DNA from 3 places in the Shewanella sp. 1180_01 genome. Region 3 is predicted to be linked to each of the others. Evidence: predicted binding sites of a transcription regulator. Region 3 holds the regulator's gene; each other region holds the start of a gene.
What was found. The regulator LexA, encoded in region 3, represses DNA repair genes until DNA is damaged. The targets are predictions, from matches to a motif close to TACTGTATNNNNATACAGTA.
Positions count from the first base shown of each region.

Region 1: the regulator LexA is predicted to act here: its motif matches at 3,266-3,285, upstream of dinB (DNA polymerase IV).
Region 2: the regulator LexA is predicted to act here: its motif matches at 1,939-1,958, upstream of dinG (ATP-dependent DNA helicase DinG).

Region 1 covers NZ_VXCT01000003.1:94,124-98,575, forward strand. Annotated here, with positions in the region: gene FW758_RS03645 (methyl-accepting chemotaxis protein) at 1-44, shown strand, start outside; gene FW758_RS03650 (DMT family transporter) at 198-1,130, opposite strand; gene FW758_RS03655 (LysR family transcriptional regulator) at 1,223-2,122, shown strand; gene dinB (DNA polymerase IV) at 2,166-3,242, opposite strand; gene FW758_RS03665 (methyl-accepting chemotaxis protein) at 3,432-4,452, opposite strand, start outside.
Region 2 covers NZ_VXCT01000001.1:514,610-519,061, forward strand. Annotated here, with positions in the region: gene dinG (ATP-dependent DNA helicase DinG) at 1-1,915, opposite strand, end outside; gene FW758_RS02365 (DNA polymerase II) at 2,053-4,452, shown strand, end outside.
Region 3 covers NZ_VXCT01000056.1:18,427-22,878, forward strand. Annotated here, with positions in the region: gene coxB (cytochrome c oxidase subunit II) at 1-1,030, opposite strand, end outside; gene FW758_RS20465 (cell division inhibitor SulA) at 1,433-1,945, opposite strand; gene lexA (transcriptional repressor LexA) at 1,942-2,562, opposite strand; gene plsB (glycerol-3-phosphate 1-O-acyltransferase PlsB) at 2,723-4,452, shown strand, end outside.

The sequences.
Region 1 (4,452 bases), on a different contig from region 3:
TGGCGGGTAACCTCACGGCGCTGGTCAGTCGTTTTAAACTGTAATTTGTTGAGAGTGAAAGTTTTTATATAAGTTACCTTTTGTAAATCAGTGATGTTTGAAAAGTCCCCTCTACCGAATAAGGGAGCATAAACCTGTCGCAGTGATGATCTGAATTCAGGTGCTCCCTTATATTTAAACAGCAAAGCTAGCATAGATTAGCAGCGCTTAACCACTAAGCCTCTTTCCGCGCGTAGGTTGACTAACATAGGTAACATCAACGCAAGGATTACTATCAGCATCCCTAACAATTGAATTTCCGTTACCGCCTGCCCCATAGCTAACGCCGTTAATGCTGCAAATACAGGCACGAGATTAAAAAAGACCGATGCCTTAGCGGGGCCAAGCGCTTTAACGCCGTTAATCCAAAACAGATAACCGAGCACAGTGGCGAACAAACCTATGTAGAGCACGCTAGACAAAGCCGTCGTCGACAGCCCCATCAACTCCTGCCAAGGGTGAAACTCACCACGGCCAAGCCCAACCACGGACATAGACACACTGGCTGCTATCATACTCAGCAAGGTAAAGGGCAACACAGGCAACCAATGGCCGACCCGTTGCGAACAAATGGTATAACCACTCCACGCCAACATGCCAGCGGCAATCATCACATCACCTTGGCTAAAACTAAAATTGAGTAATTGCTGCATACTGCCGTTAGTGATCACTAGCAATACGCCCGCCAAACCGCCCACTAAGCTGAACACTTGTTGTCTGCTGAGCCATTCACGCTGTAATAACGCGTTGACGATTGAAGTCACCAGCGGACTGAGCGCCATAATCAAGGCGCCATTGGCGGCAGAGGTGTGCTGCAGCCCATTAAATAACGCCAGATTTAAGCCGCCAACACCAATCACGCCTACTAGCGCTATGACAATGTATTGCGCCAAACTCAATTTGGGCCAAGCCTGACGAGTAAAAACGATATATAACGCCAGAGTCACCGCCGCAATGGTAAAACGCCAGAATACGAGGGATTCCCCTGACATCTCCTCCAGCACTCGCTTAGCAATCGGAAACACACTGCCCCAGCTAAAAACGCAAATCAGTAGGCAAACAATTGTCATGTAAGGTGTATGGGATTTCATATCGGACTCTAGGGAGGTAATTGGGATTGAGCTTAGTTTATAAGTTTCATATATAATTAAAACCTAAAAAATTGAGAGCTTAAATTCCAAATATGAAACTTAATTATTCCTTAGACGATATGCGCCTATTTTGGGTGGTGGCACAACAAGGGAGCTTTAAGCTCGCGGCGCAACACTTAGGCATTCCACCTTCGACCTTAAGTCGTCGAATCAATCTGTTAGAGCAATCATTAGGCCTGCGTTTACTGCACAGAGACGCCCATAGAGTCAACCTTACCGCCACAGGTCAGCGTTATCTCGAACGCTGCGGCCCGCTGTTTATCGAGTTAAACCAGGTATCTGGTGAGTTGCATGCGGATAAACATCAAGCGGTTGGCAAACTGCGGATCTCGGCGCCCATCAATACAACCTATCGCTGGCTAGGTGAATCACTCAACGCCTTCCAACGGCATTATCCCAATATCGACATCGATTTAAGCCTGTCGAACATGAATATCGATGTCAGTGAAAACGCTATCGATATTGCCTTTCGAGTGGGTGAACCTAAAGATCCCGATTGGATTGCAAGGCCGCTCACCACGATTAGCTTTGTACTTTGCGCCAGCACATCGGCAACCCAGTGGCATGCACTGCAAGCCATAGAAGCACTCGAACAACATCCAGTTATCATCGCAAAGCCCGTAAAAACATGGCGCTTACAGCACAATATCACAGGGCAAGATTTCGAGTTTGAGCCAAGAGGTAACATCAAATTAGCCGTCGATGATATGGCGATCGCCAGTCAGGCTGTGGTGGCGGGACTCGGTATTGGACTATTGCCCATCAGCATGGCGAGTGAACAGATACAAAGCGGCAAGCTCGTTCAAATACTGCCAGAATGGCAAGGTATTCCGCGCACCGCCTACTTGATGTATCGCGATCGGGACAATTTACCCTTGCGGGTCAGACTGTTAATTGATTTTATGTTGGCGAATCCACCCGAGGCTTATTGAGCCATTCAGGTATGAGTCTGCGGCTTATCGACTCAGTAAACAGCTAGAGCGCTAAATCAAGCTGAGTCTGGGCATTTGGGATTTCGGGCACTGCGAGGATAGAATCGGCGAGGCCCACCGAAATACCTAATAAGCGAATGCCGCGCCCCTCTTGCCTTGCCATCGCCTGTGCGAGTAGATCATAAAACATTACAATCGAGACTTCATCGCTGCGATGCTCGATAGTGGTTTGCTTGAAATCATTAAACTTGAGCTTGACCACTTGCTTGTGAATTTTGCGCTCCTTAGCGCTGCGGCTCAAACGTAGGGCTAATTCTTGGATCAATCCTGGCATCACTTGTTGGCACTGCTCTAGGTTATAAATATCCTTCGCCAGCGTAGTTTCAACACCGACTGATTTACGCTCCCTGTCAGCGGAAATGCCCCGCTCATCGATGCCTTGGGAACGCTCAATCAAGACGCCACCAAACTTGCCGAATCGCGCCAATAACTCAGGTTTAGAATAGGTTTGCACATCACCACAGGTATTGAGCCCAAGCGAGGAGAGCTTTTCGGCGGTGACTTTGCCGACACCGGGAATTTTACGCAGCGATAAGGTTTTAACAAAATCAGGGAGTGTCTCTGGGGTAATCACATATTGGCCGTTTGGCTTATTCAGATCCGAGGCAACCTTAGCCAAAAACTTCACTGGTGCTATGCCTGCCGAAGCGGTTAACCCCGTTTCGGCTAAGATATCGTGGCGAATGGCCTGCGCAATCAAGGTCGCCGAGCCCTTATATTGTTGGCACTCACTCACGTCTAAATAGGCTTCATCTAAAGAAAGCGGCTCAATCAATGGGGTATAGCGGGAGAAAATTTCACGAATTTGCAGCGACACATCTTTATAAACCTGCATCCGCCCAGGAACCAAAATGAGATCGGGACACAACTTAAAGGCATAAGCGGTTGCCATCGCTGAACGCACACCGAATTTACGTGCCTCGTAACTGCAAGTGCTAATAACACCACGACGGTCGCTGCTGCCGCCCACGGCTAAAGGCTTGCCACGGTATTCGGGAAAGTCGCGCATTTCCACTGCCGCAAAATAGCAGTCCATATCGATGTGAATAATTTTTCGCACGTTGAATTCCTCCAACGCCAAAATACTGTATATAAAAACAGTAATCAAGTGTTCGTCATCAATTTAGCGGGGATCGGGCGGGAAACCTAAAATTAAAAGGAGCCTAAGCTCCTTTTGTGAGTGCACTATGAGTGATGCCGTGATTGAGCTGATGGTCAGTGAGCGAATAGTTCACTGACCAACTCAGGCTTAAATCTTAAATTGGCCGATATTGCGAGTAAGTGCGCGGGTCATATCTTCAAAGCCTTGCAAGCTTTGCGACAAGTCCTGACTCGAAAGCAAAGACTGATCCGACAACCCCCGCACATTATCGACATTGAGCGCCACTTCCTCGGCCGCCACGGCTTGCTGATCGATTGCTACGGTTATTTCAACCGTTTGCTGTTGGATTGACATAATCGCCGTGGCAATATCATTCAGTGCCGCTTCGACCTGAGTCGTTAACTCTTGCCCCGCTTTCGCTTGCTCAACGCCCGATTCCATCACTTGCTCGGCCTGCAATGCGCTTTGTTGCAAGGTGTGAATAATACCTTGAATGTTAGCGGTAGAATCTTGGGTACGGGATGCCAGCGTGCGCACTTCGTCTGCCACCACAGCAAAGCCGCGGCCTTGCTCACCCGCACGCGCCGCTTCAATCGCCGCATTCAATGCCAATAGATTGGTTTGTTCGGCAATGTTACGGATCACGCTCAAGACTTCACCGATTTGCTCTGAGCTATTACGTAAGTGTTTAATCACTTTCGCCGCGGCGATCACTTGCTGCGACAGCGCTTTCATCCCTTCGGTCGCACGGGAAACAATCTGTGTACCATCGTGGGCTTGAGTTTGCGCCTTCTGAGCAAAATCATTCGCCCTCTGGGCACTGACAGCCATTTCTTGACTGGTTTGCGCCATTTGAGTCGCGGCGGTAGCAACCGAATCTATCTGCTGCTTTTGCGATGAGACCGACGACACGGCTAAGTCGCAGATTTGCCGCGCATCGACAACACCCGTGCCTACCTCTTGGGTTAAGCTGCGCGTATCCAACAACATATGCTGCACTTTCTCGGCAAAGCGGTTAAAAGCATCGCCAAGTTTGCCTAACTCATCTTCTCGATCCATTAGAATACGTTTTGATAAATCACTGTCACCTTCGGCGATATCTTCCATCGCATCCAATAACTTAGCGAGTTGACGTCTAAAGGGTAGCAACATCAACCATACCGTCACG
Region 2 (4,452 bases), on a different contig from region 3:
GGATAGTCAGTTGCAAGAAGGGATTGCCGCCTTTGACTTTGACATATTCCGCATGGGCTTGTTCAACGGGTGAGGTTGGCACCGCAAAGGGCAGTTTAGTGACGATCAAGTTCGTCAGATAATCGCCGGGTAAGTCGAGACCTTCGGAGAAACTGCTGGTGCCGAACAATATGCTCGGTTCGCCTTTATCGCACTTAGCTTTATGATGTTCGAGTAACTGTTGCCGTGGCGCATTGCCTTGAATAAGCAGCTCAGTGGTGAGTTTACCTTCAAGTAATTCAACCACTTTTTCCATCTGCCAGTAGGAGGCGAATAACACTAAGGTAGCCATTTCTCCTTCAATCAGAGTGACGATTTGCTCGGCAAGTTCTGCCGTATAGGCATCATCCGTCGGCTCAGTGCGCATTTTGGGTAAATAAAGTGTCGCGTTATTGGGATAATCGAAGGGCGATTGTAAGGCTAAATAACGGCTGCCATCGTTGAGTGACAAACCGACTTGATGCACAAAATGGTCGAAGTTATTGAGTGCGCGTAGTGTGGCGCTGCATAACACTACCCCCGCGGCTTTTTGCCACAGCATGGATTCCAGCATAAAGCCGACTTCGATAGGCGAGGCGCTAAACAGATAATCCACTTGTTTACCTGTAATGAGCTCCACCCAGCGCGCCATAGGCGCACCTTTATGTTTATCTTCCTTGGCCATCATCCTCCACAATTTTTGTAGATTCTCGAGTCTTTGCAGCATAAATCCGGTTTCGGCTAACAGTGCTTCGGATTGATGTTTAGGAATGTCGCCATCTTTAATCGCCTCGGCCAGCAGTGACAGCATTTTATTAAACTGTTTGAGGGCAAGATTAGACGTTACAGCAAGGTTTTCAGCCAGAATGAGTAATGAGTCCGGCAGTTTGCCGTGTTCAAAACGCAGACGGTTTTCAGGATTAGCAAAGTGTTTAGTTTGGGTGTCGCAGTAGTGGGCCACTTGATTGAGCTGACTGATAAGATCGCCTAAGTGATCCTGCATCGCCTGCGCAGGAGCAATAATGTTGTTGCTCTTTATTTGGTTTTGCAACTTAGCGCAGGTTTTTCCAATTTTTTCGAGCCAGTCGCATGCGCCCCTCAGCGTGGCCTGCGCACTGGAGAAATCCCGCGCCACAATCGGTAAGTGATGTGCCTCATCGATAACATAAAACACGTCTTCGGGATCGGGCAAAATCACGCCGCCACCGAGCTCTAAGTCGGCGAATAACAAGCTGTGGTTGGCGATAAGTACGTCCCAAGTATCGACATCTTCGCGGGCTTTATGGAACGGGCAATTTCTGTGGCTGGCGACTTGACGATGACAGCTGTGTTTGTCGCAGGCGATTTGTTGCCACAGGTGATCGGGCAGCGGTACGGCTAAGGTATCGATTTCGCCATTCCAGCGACCTTCGTTATAGTCTTTTAACAGGCCATGCATCATAGCCACTTGGCTATTGTCAGGCTTAGTTTGCCACATGGCCATTTGTGTACTGTTGTCGTCACCGATGAGCATCGCCAGTTTCGAAAGACACACATAACGTTGTCGACCTTTGACTAGGCCAAAGCGGAAATTTAAGCCGGATTGCTCAAGGAAGAAGGGCAAGTCTTTATGCAGTAATTGTTCTTGCAGGGCAACGGTCGCGGTGGCGATACAGACTTTTTTCTTGCTCGCTAATGCCAGTGGAATGGTACCGAGAATATAAGACAATGATTTACCGATACCAGTCCCTGCTTCGACCACTATGATGCGTCTATCTTTGTCATAGTCGCCGGCGAGGGTCTTAGAGATTTCCGCCACCATATAGTTTTGTTCGCGGCGCGGCCTAAAATGAGGTAAGGCGGTAGCGATATCCTTATAGATGGCGCGGATCTGGGTTTTTACATTGTCAGGTAACATGCGTCACTACTTTATCGAATTAATGCTGTACATAATAACAGTGATTGCATAGCCTAAGAAACTTTTCTGCCATTTGGCGGCATTTAAATTGAGGAACCATCTAAATTGACAAGCTATGCGATTTGGGAATCCATGCGATGAAGCCAGAGGCTACCGCGGCCGTTAGTGTACAAGGTCGAGTCTTAACACGCCATGCGATTCATCGTAATGGGAGTTTAGTGTTGCAGTATTATCTGGCGACCGCCCAAGGCCCTGTGCTGGTGGAAGTGCAAGGCACTGAACACATTTGTTTTTGTCATCAAACGGATGTGGCGGCTTTACAGTTACAAACGCCGGGTCAAGCATTGCGGTTTGTGCCGTTAGCGCTCAAAAGCTTTAAAGGCGGCGCCGTCAGTGGAGTTTATGCTAAATCGAGCAACAGCTTACGTACCTTACAGCGCATCGCGAAAGATGCCGATATCCCTTTATTCGAAGCGGATATTCGGCCCGAACAGCGTTATTTAATCGAGCGGTTTGTAGCGCTAGATGTGGCATTTTTAGGGCATTTCTCTACGCCGACTAGCGACAGTCTTGAGGCTAACTCGCTGCCCGTGTTTATCGCCGAGCGGGCTAAGAGTATTGCCCCTTTAACGGCGGTGAATTTACGCTGTATCTCACTGGATTTTGAATGTAGCTTTGAGGGCTTACTCTATTCGGTGGCGCTATATAGTCAAGACAGTGGCCGAGACGAGGGGCAAGGCAGCCTCAAGCAGACTTATGAAAAAGTGATTATGGTGGGCGAAGTTGAATCAAACTCCCCCGAATATATTGAATGGGTGGCCGATGAAGCGGCGCTGATCCATCGATTAATCGCGTGGTTCCATGAGTTTGATCCTGACTTTATTATCGGTTGGTCAGTGGTGAGTTTCGATCTCGCTCTATTGTCACGCCGTGCATCATTACACCGTATTCCGCTCACCATTGGCCGCGGTGGCGCCAAGCTCGATTGGAAAGTTGACAATAAGTTTCGCCCAGAAACCTTAGTCTTACCGGGCCGTGTGGTACTCGATGGTATCGATTGGCTTAAAGCCGCTTTTTATCACTTTGAGCGTTTCTCGTTGGAATTTGTGTCGCGGCAACTATTAGGTGAAGGCAAGGCCATTCATAACGTCGATAATCGCGTTGAAGAAATTGACCAGCTGTTTAAGACCGATAAACAAGCTTTAGCGCATTACAATCTTACCGATAGCCGCCTAGTGTGGGATATTTTTACTCACACTCAATTGTGGGATTTTGCCCTCGCGCGTGCCGAACTGACAGGTTTAGAACTGGGACGGGTAGGGGCCTCAGTGGCGGCGTTTAATCATTTGTATTTACCGCATCTACATCGCGTGGGTTATGTCGCTCCAGCAGAGCCTGTGAGTCAGGGCATTGAAAGTCCTGGCGGCTACGTGATGGATTCTGTGCCGGGTCTTTATAAACACATCTTAGTGTTCGATTTTAAAAGCTTGTATCCCTCCATTATTCGCACCTTTTTGATCGATCCTAAGGGATTGATTGAGGGCTTGCAGTTGCCCGAGTCTGAATGTGTTGCGGGGTTTCTCGGCGGCCGTTTCAGTCGGCAACAGCCTATTTTACCTAAGCTAATTCAAACCCTATCCGAGCAGCGCGAAAAGGCCAAGCGTGAGCACAATGCGCCGTTATCCCAAGCGATAAAAATTATCATGAACTCGCTGTATGGGGTTTTAGGCTCTCAAGGCTGCGTGTTCCATGATGCCAAGTTGGCAAGTTCGATCACGATGCGCGGCCATCAAATCATGAAACAAACCCGCGCATGGATAGAAGAGATGGGCTATCAAGTGATTTACGGCGATACGGATTCGACCTTTGTGTGGCTTGGCAGCGAGCCTGATCTCTCAGACATTAACGCCTTAGGTAAATCACTAGCACAGGATATCAATGCTAAGTGGCAGGCTAAGATCTGTGTTGAACACCAAGTTGAGAGTTTTCTCGAGTTACAGTTTGAGCGGCATTACGAGCAGTTCTTTATGCCAACCTTAAGAGGCTCATTAGAAGGCAGTAAAAAACGTTATGTTGGCGCGTGGCGTAATACCAGTGATGAACTTGAGCTTACCTTTAAAGGTATGGAACAAGTGCGCAGTGATTGGAGTCCTTTAGCGCGCAAAGTCCAAGAGTCACTCTATGAGCGAATGTTTAACCAAAGGGATATCAGTGTTTATTTAGCCAGCGTGTTTGAAAAACTGCTTGATGGTCAGTTGGATAATGATTTGGTATTTCGTAAACGCATGCGGCGTAATATTGAAGATTACACGGCTAAATCTTCACCACATGTTAAAGTCGCCCAGCAACTATGCGACATAACAGGTGATGTCTCTTTTGGCAAGCGTGGGGCGCAAATTGACTACCTGATTACTGTAAATGGACCGGAACCCTTACTGTACAGAACGTCACCAATTGATTACCAATACTACATTGATAAGCAAATTGGCCCTATTGCAGAGCCGGTATTTTCGATAATGAAACTAAACTACATGGAT
Region 3 (4,452 bases):
TTTCTTGTGCAGTCAATTGCTTACCAAAGGCTTGCATGGCCGTACCCGTTTTACCGTTGAGCACGATTTCAAGGTGGCCGCTGAGCGGTCCCGTTGCTATCGGACTGCCTTTGAGGTGTGGGAATACGCCTTGTAACCCCTCGCCATTAGGCTGGTGGCAGGCTGCGCAGTGACCGAGGTAAACTTGCTCACCTTGGGTCATTAGCTCCTCTGTGCTAAGGGTCTGTGACAATGCAGCTTGAGCAGCTTCTGCCGCCGCGCCTGCAGCTTGTTTTTGCTCCGCTACCCAAGCTTCAAACTCGGCTTCGGGTAAGGCTTGCACTACAATCGGCATAAAACCATGGTCTTTACCGCAGAGTTCCGCGCACTGACCACGGTAAATGCCGGGTTTGTCTATGCGAGTCCAGGCCTCATTGATAAACCCAGGATTAGCATCTTTCTTCACGGCAAAAGCAGGTACCCACCATGAATGAATGACGTCTTCTGAGGTCATTAAAAAGCGGATTTTGCGGTTTATCGGTAGCACTAGCGGCTTATCGACCTCCAAAAGGTAATTTTCCCCTTTGGTTTCGGTACCGTCGATTTGTGTTCTTGGGGTTGCGAGTATGCTGTAAAAATCAATGTCTTGATCGAAATAGCTGTAGTGCCATTTCCATTGGGAACCTGTGACTTTAACGGTGAGATCGGCATTGCTGGGATCTTCCATCGCAATTAAGGTCTTTGTCGCTGGAATCGCCATTAAGATCAAAATGATAAATGGCAGAATCGTCCAAGCGATTTCAACTTTAGTGCTTTCGTGAAAGTGCGACGCGACAGCGCCTTTGGATTTTCTGTGATTGATCATGGCGTAAATCATCACGCCAAAGACCACAAGGCCAATGGCGCAGCAGATATACAAGATGGTCATGTGCAAGTGATAAACCTTGCCACTGATCTCGGTTACGCCAGGGGTCATGTTGAACCGCATGTCCGCGGCGGCCAACGGTGGTGCGAATAACACCACGAGTAAACAATACAACAATTGCTTCACAAGACTTCTCCTCTGCCAATTGCGAATAGCAACTACAAAGAAGAGCAACACAGTAAGTCTCAACTCTATGCAAACTCTTCAGTTCCCAAAAAAGCGTTTTTGACTTCAACGTGCGTTGGCGGCTGTTACTTTTAATTAAGTATTGTTACTGCTGGTATTAGCCACGCTGGCACATACGACTGAAATAAATCTGTTCTCTATTTTTAGTGGCATTTTGAACTCGATTACGGCTCGATTTATTTGCCACGGGCGGCGATATATCATCGCCGACTAAATCAACCATACTTGCTGTTTAAATATTGATCAAGATCACTTATTTATCTAATTGTCTGAAAAATTGCCAAAAAAAAGCCTCACATTCATAGGCGAGGCGGCTTTCAAGGTAAAAAATTAAATGAATATTTAATGTACAGCACTAAAAAAAGATTGTTGGCCGAAGAGGCTACCTTGCTCAATGCGTACGTCGCCATGTAAGTGACTGTTTACGTCTTCTAGCACTATGCCCATGGCGCGGGCACTTTTAGCGACAATTTGCAGGCGACGATTATCGCGTGCATCTAATGATTGGGTCCAAGTAATAACCGCACTGGACGTACCACTTGTTAAGGCTTTTTCCATCGCCCACAGGGTTTCCACTTCATCTTTCGCGTGCACCAGCAAGACTCTATCCATACGCACGCCAGCGTTGGCGAGCATTTGTTTGTAGCCAATACTCGGTGGGTTGATGAGCACTAACCAACGGCCCTGTTGGCTTAACTGGGCGAGTTGCGCGCTCAGATGGATTAATTCTTGGCGACCTTGAGTCTTAGTTGGCATGCAGGCGATAGGTGCATGGTGCCAGTCATAGTCGGCATCACGTACTTCATCGAGCCACAAGCCCGGGTGGCGGGGTGCATTGCCAAGTAGTTTGTTCATAGCCAATCTCCATTACGGATCACACCGACGGCGAGTCCTTCAATTGTTAAACTTTGATAGCCTAAATCCACTTTAATCGGGGAATAGTCTTCATTTTCGGCGTGTAGATAGACCACATTACCTTTTTTTTCGAAACGTTTAACAGTGACATCGTCGTCGACTCTAGCGACAACCACTTGACCATTTCTGGCTTGTTGTACTTTATGAACTGCCAGCAAATCTCCTTCGAGAATGCCGATATTCTTCATGCTGTCGCCTTTAACCCGCAGTAAAAAATTGGCGGCGGGATGGAACATGCTTGGGTCGACTTGGTAGTACTGTTCAACATGTTCTTGGGCGAGAATAGGTTCGCCAGCGGCTACTTGACCGATAAGCGGTAAACCTGTTTCAGTTACTTCTTCGACTTCCGCAGTCAGACGAATGCCCCGCGATGTGCCTGGCATGATCTCAATGCAGCCCTTTTTCGCCAACGCTTTAAGATGCTCTTCAGCCGCATTGGCGCTCTTAAAACCTAAACGGGTCGCGATTTCTGCCCGAGTGGGTGGCATGCCAGTATCGGCAATATTTCGTTTAATTAGCTCTAAAATTTCAGCTTGGCGTGGCGTCAAAGGTCTCATGGTGTTTCCTGTTTTTCTATACAGTTACTGTTAGTATATACAGTATTATTTGCAGCGCAAGTATTAACCACTTTTTAGCTATGTTGGAGAGAATTAGCGAATATTACCCATAGTCTGGTATTCTACCGGGCTAGTAAACGTACTTAATTGCATAAGAATAATGCCTAAACACGACTCTCTTTGGTTGAAATCATTACGCTGGATCCAAAAACACTTAGTGCACACTATTGTTGTGCCTCAGGATCCCTTTGCCGATCTGAATCTGGATGCCTCCAGACCCCTTGCTTATGTGATGAAAACGGAATCGCTGAGTGACATCGCTGCCCTGAGTGAAATAACGGCTAAGTTAGGACTACCGAGCCCCTATGAGCCTTTAGTGGCAAATGGTGTGATTGCGCCTCGGGTTGTCTGCCTTCAAGGGCGTAAGCCGCTGTTTGGTGAGCGTGCCGGTAACGAGCCTTTCCTCGAATGCTTTATGCGTTTGTTGGCCGTGCATAAGGAACGCCCTGAATTAGACATTCAACTAGTGCCCGTGAGCCTGTATTGGGGCCGCACGCCAGGGAAAGAAGACGACACTATGAAGGCGGCTGTGTTTGAGCGGGAAAACCCGACTTGGCTGCGCAAATGCTTGATGATTTTATTCTTAGGTCGACATAACTTCGTACAGTTTTCAAATGCGGTATCTCTGCGATACATGGCCGACGAACACGGCACTGACATGGGGATTGCCCATAAATTAGCGCGGGTCGCGCGGGTGCATTTCCGCCGTCAACGTAAGGTGATGACAGGGCCTGTGCTGCCAAATCGCCAAGCACTGTTTCATTCGCTGCTCAAATCCGAGTCCTTGCGTAAAGCGATTCAAGAAGAAGCGGCCAACAAAAAGATTTCTGAGACCCAAGCGCGCGAGACGGCTATTGAGTATCTCGATGAAATCGCAGCAGATTACTCAGATAGTTTAGTGCGTATTGCCGAGCGTTTTTTAACTTGGTTGTGGAACAAGCTTTACAGCGGGATCAACATTAAAGGCGCCGAGCAAGTTCGCCAGTTGCACCATGATGGCCACGAGATTGTCTATGTGCCTTGTCATCGCAGCCACATGGATTACCTGCTGTTATCGTATATTTTGTATTATCAAGGCATGGTTCCGCCGCACATTGCTGCCGGTATTAACCTCAATTTCTGGCCCGCTGGACCTATGTTCCGTCGCGGTGGTGCCTTCTTTATCCGCCGTAGTTTTAATGGCAACAAGCTGTATACCGCAGTATTCCGTGAATATTTAGATCAACTGTTTGCTAAAGGTTATTCGGTGGAATATTTCTCCGAAGGCGGCCGCTCACGTACCGGTCGGCTATTGGCGCCAAAAACCGGCATGATCGCTATGACGATGAACAGCGTGCTGCGCGGTATCGAGCGTCCAGTCACGCTAGTGCCTGTGTATTTAGGCTATGACCATGTGATGGAAGTGGCGACGTACCATAAAGAGTTAAGTGGTAAGAAAAAGAAAAAAGAATCTGTGTGGCAGGTGTTTGGTGCGATTCGCAAACTGGGTAATTTCGGCCAAGGGTATGTGAACTTTGGCGAGCCGATTACTCTGCAAAACTTCTTAAATGAGCGCGCGCCAAACTGGCGTACTGAGTTGGCCGATGATCCTGAGCAAAAACCAAGCTGGTTAACGCCAGCGGTAAACGTGCTGGCGAATCGAGTGATGACGAATATCAACGATGCGGCGGCGGCGAGTTCGGTGACCTTGACGAGTTTAGTGTTGCTGGCCACAGATCAAAATGCCTTAGAGCGCAGTCTGCTGGAACGTCAGCTTGATCTGTATCTGACTCTACTCAAAAAAGTGCCTTACACTACTTATACTTCGGTTGCCGAAGGTGATGGTAAGCA